Catenuloplanes indicus: one gene and its partner. The protein of the gene in region 2 interacts with the protein of the main gene of each other region in a pairwise test. Links are inferred from orthologs where the notes say so. Each region holds a gene or a part of one and is shown on either strand. Other genes may lie near its edges.

The links. The genes of interacting proteins can lie anywhere in the genome.
Region 1: the proteins of dnaE (region 2) and J2S42_RS18845 interact in binary tests that used the Escherichia coli proteins (3 or more experiments, as listed by UniProt). The link is inferred for Catenuloplanes indicus from one-to-one orthologs.

The regions. Positions count from the first base shown.
Region 1 is NZ_JAUSUZ010000001.1:4,203,627-4,208,769, forward strand. Bases 1,328-4,258 are described here. They hold J2S42_RS18845 (pyridoxal phosphate-dependent aminotransferase), read left to right. Parts: upstream 1,328-2,188; coding sequence 2,189-3,328; downstream 3,329-4,258. Other genes in these bases: J2S42_RS18840 (MmpS family transport accessory protein), read left to right, coding at 1,420-2,160; J2S42_RS18850 (bifunctional polysaccharide deacetylase/glycosyltransferase family 2 protein), read right to left, coding at 3,306-4,258. Also shown: glmS (glutamine--fructose-6-phosphate transaminase (isomerizing)), read right to left, coding at 1-1,222; more of J2S42_RS18850, read right to left, coding at 4,259-4,997; J2S42_RS18855 (glycoside hydrolase family 18 protein), read left to right, coding at 5,088-5,143. UniProt on the Escherichia coli protein: Shows aminotransferase activity with methionine and histidine as substrates, and to a lesser extent also with phenylalanine.
Region 2 is NZ_JAUSUZ010000001.1:4,370,915-4,377,237, reverse strand. The notes cover bases 1,447-5,557. They hold dnaE (DNA polymerase III subunit alpha), read right to left. Parts: upstream 5,175-5,557; coding sequence 1,647-5,174; downstream 1,447-1,646. Other genes in these bases: J2S42_RS19635 (bifunctional glycosyltransferase family 2/GtrA family protein), read right to left, coding at 5,277-5,557; J2S42_RS19645 (class I SAM-dependent methyltransferase), read left to right, coding at 1,447-1,572. In the rest of the region: J2S42_RS19650 (glycosyltransferase), read right to left, coding at 1-716; more of J2S42_RS19645, read left to right, coding at 781-1,446; more of J2S42_RS19635, read right to left, coding at 5,558-6,323. UniProt on the Escherichia coli protein: DNA polymerase III is a complex, multichain enzyme responsible for most of the replicative synthesis in bacteria. This DNA polymerase also exhibits 3' to 5' exonuclease activity. The alpha chain is the DNA polymerase catalytic subunit.

The DNA of each region.
Region 1 (5,143 bases), 170 kb from region 2 along the record:
GACCGCCGTGCGTGTAGAGCACCGCGTCGGACTCGCGCGGGATGGTGGACCCGTTGGTGTTGCAGATCGCGAGCACGCGCGCCTTCTGCTCCTTGGCGTGCCGGAGCGCCATCAGCGTGTCCATCGTCTCGCCGGACTGGGAGATCGCGATGACCAGCGTGGAGCGGTCCAGCACCGGGTCGCGGTAGCGGAACTCGCTGGCCGTCTCGACCTCGCACGGGATGCGCGTCCAGTGCTCGATCGCATACTTCGCGACCAGACCCGAGTGGTACGCCGTACCGCACGCCACGATGAAGACCTTGTCCACGTCGCGCAGGTCCTGCTCGGTGAGGCGGACCTCGTCGAGCACGATCTCGCCGGTCTCGGTGAGCCGGCCGAGCAGCGTGTCCGCCACCGCCTGCGGCTGCTCGGCGATCTCCTTGAGCATGAAGTAGTCGTAGCCGCCCTTCTCGGCGGCGGACGCGTCCCAGTCGATGTGGAACGGACGGCCCTCGACCGGCGTGCCGTCGAAGCCGGTGATCTCGATGCCCTCCGGCGTGATCAGCACGACCTGGTCCTGGCCCAGCTCGACCGCCTCGCGGGTGTGCTCGATGAACGCGGAGACGTCGCTGGCCAGGTAGTTCTCTCCCTCGCCACGGCCGACCACGAGCGGCGAGTTGCGGCGGGCGCCGACGACCGCGCCGGGGATCGCGGTGTCCACGGCGAGCAGCGTGAACGCGCCCTCCAGCCGGCGGGAGACGCGGCGCATCGCCTCGGCGAGCGCCTGCGGGCCGGTCACGCCCTCGGAGTTGACCTCGGTGAGCGCGATGGCGAGCAGGTGCGCCGCAACCTCGGTGTCGGTCTCGCTGCTGAACTCGACGCCGAGCGCCTCGAGCTCGACGCGGAGGCGGGCGAAGTTCTCGATGATGCCGTTGTGGATGACCGCGACACGACCGTCCTGCGAGACGTGCGGGTGGGCGTTGCGGTCGGTCGGGCCGCCGTGCGTGGCCCAGCGGGTGTGCCCGATGCCGGTGGTGCCGGCCGTGATGCCGCCGGCCTGGCCCTCGCCGAGCGCCTTCTCCAGGTTGGCGAGCTTGCCCGCCTTCTTCTCGGTGTGCAGCGCGCCGTCACCGACGACGGCGACGCCCGCCGAGTCGTAACCCCGGTACTCGAGCCGCCGCAGCCCGTCCAACACGATGCTCAGTGCCGGCCGGTTGCCGACGTAACCCACGATTCCGCACATGGCAGCCAGAGTAGCGGAGTTTTGCTCAACCCGCGTGCGCGAAGGCCGGGTATTCGCTCACGGACATTGCGCGATTGGGGGATTTATGCGGGACCTATACGGACAGAACATCCCAGGTACCTGTCGGTAAGCCGATTGCCGGGATAGGGCAGGCTGGTGCACGGTGTATCGCCCCGCACGTCTGGAGCCCCGAGGCCATGACCGAGCCCCACCCGCCGTCCCCGCAGCCCGAGCAGCCCAACCCGTGGGCACGCCCCCCGGAGGGCGTGCCGGAGCAGCCGGTGCAGTACGGCCCGCCGCAGTACGGCCAGCCGCAGTACGCCCCGCCGCCCACCGCGCACTGGGCCTACGACCCGCAGCAGGCACCACCGCCGCAGCAGCGCTCGGTGAAGCCGATCATCGCGATCATCGCGGCCGCCGTGGTGCTGCTCTGCGCGGGCACGGTCGTGGCCGGTGTGCTGGTCTTCAACCAGGCGCGGAACGCGGCGCAGGACGTCCTGCCCTCGCTGCCCCCGCTGCCGACCGGGGCGCCGGAGCCGACCCGCCCGGCGCCCACCGGGTCCGCGCCGGCGACCGAGGACCCGTTCCAGATCCCCGGCCTGCCGGATCTGGACGACCTGCTCCCGACCGGCGCCGGCGTCACCGCGAGCCCGGACGCGACGGTCGTCTACGAGGTCACCGGCCCGGACGACGCCGCGGTCACGTACACGGAGGCGGGCACCACGCCGAAGTCGGAGCGGGACGTGCGGCTGCCGTGGCGGAAGGAGTTCACGCTCGGCTCCGAGACACCCCTGCTCAGCGTGACCGGCATCCACTTCGGCACCGAGAACTCGGAGCTCACCTGCCGGATCACGCTGGACGGCAAGGAGATCGTGAAGCGCACCGCGTCCGGCAACGCCTCCACCGCTACCTGTATGCAGTTCGTCGTGGTTTCGTAGACCGGTGACTGATCCACTGGTGGCGCGCATGCGCCCGTTCGGCACCACGATCTTCGCGGAGATGTCCGCGCTCGCGGTCCGGACGGGCGCGGTCAACCTCGGCCAGGGCTTCCCGGACACGGACGGGCCGCCGGAGATGCTGGCCGCCGCGGAGGCGGCGCTGCGCGGCGGCCGGAACCAGTACCCGCCCGGCCCGGGCATTCCGGAGCTGCGCGCCGCGGTCGCGCGCCACCAACGGCGGTTCTGGGATCTCCGGTACGACCCGGACGGCGAGATCCTGATCACGGCGGGCGCGACCGAGGTGATCGCGGCGACGATCATGGCGCTCTGCGAGCCGGGCGACGAGGTGGTCTGCTTCGAACCGTTCTACGACTCGTACGCCGCGTCGATCGCGCTGGCCGGTGCGGTGCGGCGCCCGGTCACGCTCTACCCCGACGGGCGTTTCGCCTTCGACCCGGGGCAGCTGCGCGCGGCGTTCTCCGACCGCACCCGGCTGGTGCTGCTGAACTCGCCGCACAACCCGACCGGCAAGGTGTTCACCCGGGACGAGCTGGACCTGATCGCCCGGCTGTGCCGGGACCATGACGTCTACGCGGTCACCGACGAGGTCTACGAGCACCTGGTCTTCACGGACAGCGCGGCGCCGCACGTGCCGCTGGCCACGCTGGACGGCATGCGGGAACGCACGCTGCGCATCTCCTCGGCCGGCAAGACGTTCTCCTGCACCGGCTGGAAGATCGGCTGGGTCAGCGGCCCGCGCGAGCTGATCAGCGCGGTCACCCGGGTCAAGCAGTTCCTGACGTACGTCAACGGCGCGCCGTTCCAGCCCGCGATCGCGGTCGCGCTCGACCTGCCGGACGCGTACTACCGCGACTTCCGGGACGGCCTGCAGGCCCGCCGGGACCGGCTCGCGGACGGGCTCGCCCGGGCCGGCCTGCGCGTGCTGCCGTCCGAGGGCACCTACTTCATCACGGCCGACATCTCCGGCGTCTCGGACGGCGACGGCATCGCGTTCTGCCGGGAGCTGCCCGAGCGGCTCGGTGTCGCGGCGATCCCGACGCAGGTCTTCTACGACAACGCGGAGCCGGCGCGGACGCTGGTCCGGTTCGCGTTCTGCAAACGCGAGGAGGTCATCGACGAGGCGGTCAGGCGCCTGGCCGGGCCGTAGTCGCGGCCGACCCGGTGGGCAGCCGCGCGCCCATCAGCGCCTCCAGCCCGCGGCTACGGCGCGGCGCGCGACGGCCGTGGCGGGAGGCCGCGACCAGCATCGGGTACGTCAGCGGCCGCCGGACGACCTCGGTCCACGAGCCGCCGAGCAGTTGCAGCGCGAGCGCGCCGAGCCAGATCGCCGCGGTCCGCACCGGGTCGTCGAAGAGCAGGCCGTAGATCAGGTACAGGTCGATCAGCGGCGCCAGCAACGGCAGCAGCGTGTGGAACAGCAGCAGCGCGAGCAGCGCCCGCCGTCCGTAGCGGCCGCCGGGACCGGACTCGACGAGCACGCGCCGGTGCTTCCACATCGCCTGCATGTCGCCGTAGAGCGCGGTGTACGGGCGTGGCCGGGCCGGGATGCGGGCGTCCGGCGCACCGACCACGCGCCATCCGGCCCGGACCACCGCGACGGTCAGGTCGGTGTCCTCGGCCAGCGTGTCGTCGGAGAGGCCGTCGACCTGGCGCAGCGCCTCCCGCCGGTACGCACCCGCCGCGGCCGGGACCGTGGGCAGGCAGCGCAGCGCGTCGTATGCCCGCTGTCGCGCCCCGGCGCCGGTATCGGCGGCGACCGCGCCGACCGCCGGGTCCGCGAACGGGCCGATCAGCGCCGGTACGGTGCCCGGCCGGAAGATCGTCTCGCCGTCCGTCAGCACGATCACGTCCGTGGTGGCGTGCGCGATGCCGGTGTTCAGCGCGGCGGCCCGGCCCGCGTGCCGCTGGCGCAGCACCGTGACGCCCGGGTACGCCTCGGCCAGCTCCGCCGTGCGGTCCGTGGACCCGTCGTCGACCACGATGACGTCGGCCGGCCCCAGCGAGCCGAGCACGTCCGTGATGCGCTCGGCCGCGTTGTGTACCGGTACGACCACGGTGACCCGGCGGTCATAGCCGGCCCCCGGGCCGGTCCGCCGCCGGACCAGCGACAGCGCGCATCGCGCCAGCAGTAACGCCCCGAGCAGCAGCAACGCGACCGTGAACCAGCTCGCCACGGTCCATCCGGCCTGCACCAGGCCGACCAGTGCGAGCCCGAGCGCCCGCTCCGCGCCGTCCGGGGGCGGGTTCGCCGGGGCGCCCCGCAGCATGGTGATCGTGTAGCCGGCCCGCTTGAGCTCCGGGATCACCGCGTCCAGCGCGGCCGCGGTCCGCTCACCGCCGGCGAAGCGCACCACCGCCCCCTCGCCGCCGGGCGGCATGACCGCGCGCCGGATGTCGGTCAGCGTCGCCGCCGGGTCGCCGTCCCGGGCCTCGCGCGTGGTGCCGGTGGCGCGGAGCAGCGTGCTGGACACGTTCGCGGCACCGGCCAGCGCGTACCGGGTGGTGGCGGTGTCGATGCCGATCTCGTGGCCGGCGGCCCGGACGTCGCGCACGATGCCGGGGTACCGGGCGATGCGCGCGCCGGTCATGAAGAAGACCGCGGGCACGTCGTGCTCGGCCAGCACGCCCAGAATCCCGGGCGTGAACGCCGGGTCCGGGCCGCCGTCGAACGCGAGCACGATGTGCCGCTCCGGCGGTGCGGCGGTGCCCGTGACCGGCGCGTCCGGCACGCCGAGCCGGCTCGTCACCGCGCCGTTGACCAGCAGCAGACCGATGATCAGCCCGAGCGTTCCGAGCAGTAGGAACCAGCGCCTCACTATCTTCCCTCGGCCGGCTCCCGGCGCTCCTTACAATTTGTGACCGCGCTCACAGCTACCGGGCCGCGGACCGGTTCGTTGAGCAGGGGCGTGCTGTGGAAACGCCTCGCCGTTCTCGTGCCGGTCCTGCTCGCCGCCGGGTGCAC
Region 2 (6,323 bases):
GGCAGCTCACGCAGGCCCGCGAGCATCCGCTCGAACAGGTCGCCGGACTCGGTGTTGAACGCGGTGCCGAGCGTGAAGTAGATCAGCGGGCGTTCGCCGCGTTCCGCCGGCACGGGCAACGCCGAGGCCGGCCGGATCGCGCGGGCCGTGGGCGGCAGCGGGAACGCCGGGTCGCGGAAGCCGGGCGGGGCCGGCTCCAGCATCAGGTGCCGCCCGAGCATGGCCAGCTCCCGGTCCGGCGGCAGGCCGAACTCGGCGCGCACCTCGCCGATCGCCTCCGCCGTGTATCCGGCCTGCATGAACGAGCCGGCCACCAGCACCACCACGGTCGCATACGGCAGGCCCAGCTTCTCCGCCGCGATCATCGCGCCCACGTTCACCTCGTCGCAGACGATCAGATCCGGCCGCCACCGGTCCGCCAGTTCCAGGATTTGCGCCGCGCGCTCCCGTCCCGACTTGCGGATGAAGTGATCCGTGATGACCCGCCGCTCGCGCTCCAGGTCCAGCGGAGCGAGCGGTTCGCGCTCGGGCCGCGGCTCCGCCGGCGGCGGCCCGCCGTCGGACAGCGGCACGAACCCGGCGTCCCGGATCGCGCCGGCCATCTGCGGCCCGCCCAGCACCGCGACGGTGTGGCCGGCCCGCTGCGCCGCGCGGGCGATCGGGACGAGCGGCAGGAAGTGCCCGAACCCCCCGATGAAGGAGAAGAGGATGCGCATGCGCGAATCTTATTATATGAGAGGTCTATCCCGCTGTACGGGATGTCGGGTCTACCGTCGGGGTATGTACACGCACGGTCATCATGAGTCGGTGCTGCGCTCGCACCGCTGGCGCACCGCGGAGAACTCGGCCGCCCACCTGCTGCCGCACCTGCGCCCCGGCCAGTCACTGCTGGACATCGGCGCCGGCCCCGGAACGATCACCATGGACCTGGCCGCGCTGGTCGCACCGGGCCGGGTCACCGCCACCGAGATCAGCGAGGACGCGCTGGCACTGTCCCGGGCCGAGGCCGCCACCCGCGGCATCACCACCGTCGATTTCACGGTGGCCGACGTGCACACGCTGCCGTTCCCCGACGACACGTTCGACGTGGTCCACGCCCACCAGGTGCTCCAGCACGTCACCGACCCGGTCCGCGCACTCACCGAGATGCGCCGCGTCTGCCGGCCCGGCGGCGTGGTCGCGGTCCGCGACAGCGACTATGACCGCTTCGCCTGGCACCCCGCAGTCCCGGAACTGGACGAGTGGCTCGCGCTCTACCGCGCCACCGCCCGCGCCAACGGCGGCGAGCCCGACGCCGGCCGCCGCCTGCTCTCCTGGGCCCTGGCCGCCGGCTACACCGACATCACACCTGGCGCCGCCGTCTGGTGCTACGCCACCCCCGACGACCGCCGCTGGTGGGGCGCCCTCTGGGCCGACCGGATCACCCAGTCCGCCATGGCCCACCAGATCCTGGCCGCCGGCACCGCCACCGAGCACGACCTCCAACGCCTCGCCACCGCATGGCGCCGCTGGTCCGACGCGCCCGACGGCTGGTTCACCATCCTCCACGGCGAACTCCTCTGCCGCGCCTGACCGTGACAAATGGCGCCTGCCGCACGGTGGGACGCGGCTATGAACGGTGGGAACCGGTAGATCACTTCGAGGGTTCAGCCGACGGCTGCGGGGCCGAGGACGCTCTTCAGGTCGCCCATCAGGGCGGTGGTCGGAGCGACGCGGGTGCCGAGGCGGAGGACGGTGGTGCGGCCGCCGTTGACGAGTTTGACGTGGATCTCGTTGTCGCCGGGGTGCAGCATCAGCACCTCCTTCAGGCGTTCGACCAGGGGTGGGGTGCAGCGGGTGATCGGCATGGTGAGCACGACGGGCTTGGCGTCGGGGTTGGCGGTGACGTCGGGCATCATCATGTCCATCGCCATGATGCGCGGGGTGTCGTCGCGGCGGTCGATGCGGCCCTTGACGACGACGATCGCGTCCTCGGCGATGTACTGGCCGACCATCTCGTAGGTGTTCGGGAAGAACAGTGCCTCGACGCCGCCGGCCAGGCCCTCCAGCGTGGCGGAGGCCCAGGCCTTGCCCTGCTTGGTGACGCGGCGCTGGACGCCGGAGAGGATGCCGGCCAGCGTGACGACGGCGCCGTCCGGGACGGTGCCCTCCTCGGCGAGCGCGGCGATGCTGGTGTCGGCGTGCTGCTGGAGGACGTGCTCGAGGCCGAAGAGCGGGTGGTCGGAGACGTAGAGGCCGAGCATCTCGCGCTCGAACGCCAGCTTGTCGCGCTTGTCCCACTCCGAGTCGGGGATGGTCGGCATGGCCACGGTGGCGGACGGGGCCGCGTCGCCGAAGCCGGCGCCGAACAGGTCGAACTGGCCGACCGCCTCGTTCTTCTTGACGCCGGAGTACGCGTCGATCGCCTCCGCGTGCACGGCGAGCAGGCCCTTGCGGGTGTGGCCCATCGAGTCGAACGCGCCGGCCTTGATCAGCGATTCGATCGTCTTCTTGTTGCAGGCGACCGCGTCGACCTTGGACAGGAAGTCGTAGAAGTCGGTGTACTTGCCCTTCTCGTCCCGGCAGCGGCGGATCGCCTCCACCACGTTCGTGCCGACGTTGCGGACCGCGGCGAGACCGAACCGGATGTCCTTGCCGACCGGGGTGAACGGGCCGGCCGACTCGTTGACGTCCGGCGGGAGCACGCTGATCCCCATCCGCCGGCACTCGGCGAGGTAGAGCGCCATCTTGTCCTTGTCGTCGCCGACCGAGGTGAGCAGGCCGGCCATGTACTCCGCGGGGTAGTTGGCCTTGAGGTAGCCGGTCCAGTAGGAGACCAGCCCGTAGCCGGCGGTGTGTGCCTTGTTGAACGCGTAGTCCGCGAACGGGACCAGCACGTCCCAGAGCTTCTGGATCGCCTCGTCGGAGTAGCCGTTGCCGCGCATGCCGTCGCGGAACGGGACGAACTCCTTCTCCAGCACCTCTTTCTTCTTCTTGCCCATCGCGCGGCGCAGCAGGTCGGCCTGGCCGAGCGAGTAACCGGCCAGCTTCTGTGCGGCGCGCTGCACCTGCTCCTGGTAGACGATCAGCCCGTAGGTCGGGCCGAGGATCTCCTTGAGCGGCTCCTCCAGCTCCGGGTGGATCGGGATGATGTCCTGCAGGCCGTTCTTGCGCAGCGCATAGTTGGTGTGCGAGTCCGCACCCATCGGGCCGGGCCGGTAGAGCGCCAGCACCGCCGAGATGTCCTCGAAGTTGTCCGGTTTCATCAGGCGCAGCAGCGAGCGCATCGGGCCGCCGTCGAGCTGGAACACGCCGAGCGTGTCACCGCGGGCCAGCAGCTCGTAGGTGGCCTTGTCGTCCAGCTCCAGCGCGAGCAGGTCCAGCTTGAGACCGTGGTTGATCTCGATGTTCTTGACCGCGTCGTCGATGATCGTCAGGTTGCGCAGGCCGAGGAAGTCCATCTTCAGCAGGCCGAGCGTCTCGCAGGTCGGGTAGTCGAACTGCGTGATGATCGCGCCGTCCGCGTCCCGGCGCATCAGCGGGATGTGCTCGATGATCGGCTCGGCGGACATGATGACGCCGGCGGCGTGCACGCCGGTCTGCCGGATCAGGCCCTCGATCCCGCGCGCGGTGTCGATCACCTTCTTGACGTCGTGCTCCGCCTCGTAGAGCGCGCGGATCTCGGTCGCCTCGGAGTACCGCGGGTGGTTCGAGTCGAAGATGCCGGAGAGCGGGATGTCCTTGCCCATCACGGCCGGCGGCATGGCCTTGGTGATCCGGTCGCCGACCGCGTACGGGTAGCCGAGCACGCGGGCGGAGTCCTTGATCGCGGCCTTCGCCTTGATCGTGCCGAACGTGGCGATCTGGGCGACCCGGTCCTCGCCCCACTTGTCCGTCACGTAGCGGATCACCTCGGCACGCCGGCGCTCGTCGAAGTCGATGTCGACGTCGGGCATCGAGACGCGGTCCGGGTTCAGGAACCGCTCGAAGATCAGGCCGTGCGGCAGCGGGTCCAGGTCGGTGATGCCCAGCGCGTACGCCACCAGCGAGCCGGCCGCGGAGCCACGACCCGGGCCGACCGCGATGCCGTTCCGCTTCGACCACTGGATGAAGTCCGCGACCACCAGGAAGTATGACGGGAAGCCCATCTGGATGATGATCCCGAGCTCGTACTCCGCCTGCGCGACGTGCGTCTCCGGGATGCCGTTCGGGAAGCGCCGCTTGAGCCCCTCGAACGCCTCCTGCCGGAAGTACGACTCCTCCGTGTGGCCCTCCGGCACCGGGAAGCGCGGCATCAGGTTCTTGAACGTGAACATGCCGGTGGTGTCGACCTTCTCGGCCACCAGCAGCGTGTTTTTACACCCCTCCTGCCAGGCGTCGGAGGAGTCGATCGCCCGCATCTGGTCCGCGGACTTCACGAAGTAGCCGTTGCCGTCGAACCGGAACCGGTTCGGGTCGTCCACGTTCGCGCCTGTCTGCACGCAGAGCAGCACGTCGTGCGCGGCGGACTGCTCCTCGTAGGTGTAGTGCGAGTCGTTGGTGACCACCGGCTTGATGTTCAGCTTCCGGCTGATCTCCAGCAGGCCGTCGCGGACCCGGCGCTCGATCTCCAGCCCGTGATCCATGATTTCCAGGAAGTAGTTGTCCTTCCCGAAGATGTCCTGGTACTGCCCGGCGACCTTGAGCGCCTCCTCGGGCTGGCCCAGGCGCAGGCGGGTCTGCACCGCGCCGGACGGGCAGCCGGTGGTCGCCATGATCCCCTTGGCGTGCTCGGAGATCAGCTCCATGTCCATCCGCGGCCACTTGACGTAGTGGCCCTCGAACGAGGCGCGCGAGTTCAGCTTGAAGAGGTTCTTCAGGCCCTCCGCGGACTGCGCCCACATGGTCATGTGGGTGATCGCGCCGTTACCGGAGACGTCGTCCGACTTCTGCTCCGGCCGACCCCACTTCACGCGCTGCTTGTGGAAGCGGGACTCGGGTGCGACGTACGCCTCGACGCCGATGATCGGCGTGATCTCCGCGGCCTTGGCCTGCTTGTAGAAGTCGTACGCCCCGTGCATGTTGCCGTGGTCACTGATCGCCACGGCCGGCATGCCGAGCCGCTTCGCCTCCTTGAAGAGATCCTTCAACCGGGCCGCTCCGTCGAGCATCGAATACTCCGTGTGCACGTGGAGGTGCACGAACGAATCGCCCACGGCAGGACTCACCCCGTCTTCGAATCTGCTTCCAGCGCTCCCCGGAGCGACCACTCTAGTCGTTTCCGGGGAGCCGGACGGCGTCGGAACGGGGGTGTTTCGTCACGCCTTCGTGAAGACCCAGGCCCGCATCAGGAGGAACCGCAGCAAGGTGGCCATCAGGTTGGCGCCGACGAGTATCAGCAGCTCAATGACCCTGTGTGGGGTCTCTGTGACTGCGTGCAACGCGGCCAGTGATCCGCTGGTCAAGCCGAGGCCTAGACCGAAGATCATCAATCCCTGGAGGTGGTGCCGCGCCGCGCCCTCGGTGCCCTGCACGCCGAACGTGAAGCGCCGGTTCGCGGCCGTGTTGCCGACCGCGGTAATCAGCAACGCCAGCAGGTTCGCGGCCTGCGCTCCGAGACCGAGCCGGAGGAGTGCATAGATCACCAGGTATGCGAGCGTGCTGGCCACGCCGACCGCGGCGAACCGCAGCAGCTGGCCGGTCATCCCCACCGGTACGCCAGGGACCGGGGCGAGCGGCGCGCGGCCGAGCTGGGTGCGCAGCTCGGCCACGGGCAGCCGGCCGGTGGCGAGCGCGCGGCCGAGGCGGGCGATGCCCTTCAGATCCGCGACCGCGGTCGACACGATGTCGACGCGGCTGTCCGGGTCGTCGACCCAGTCCACCGGCACCTCGTGGATCCGCAGGCCGGCGCGCTGCGCCAGGACCAGCAGTTCGGTGTCGAAGAACCAGCCGGTGTCCTCGACCAGCGGCAGCAGCCGGTCGGCCACGTCCTTGCGGATCGCCTTGAAGCCGCACTGCGCGTCGGAGAAGCTGGCCTGCAACGTGCCGCGCAGGATCAGGTTGTAGCCGCGGGAGATGATCTCGCGCTTGGCGCCGCGGACCACCCGCGCGTTGCGGGACAGCCGGGACCCGATCGCCACGTCGCTGTGCCCGGAGATCAGCGGCGCGACCAGCGGCAGCAGCGCGGCCAGGTCGGTGGAGAGGTCCACGTCCATGTACGCCAGCACCGGCGCGCCGGACGCGGACCACACCTCCTTCAGCGCATGGCCGCGGCCCTTGCGCGGCAGGTGGGTGACCGACACGCCGGGTAGCGCCGCCGCGAGCCGCCGCGCGACCTCGAGCGTGCCGTCCGTGCTGGCGTTGTC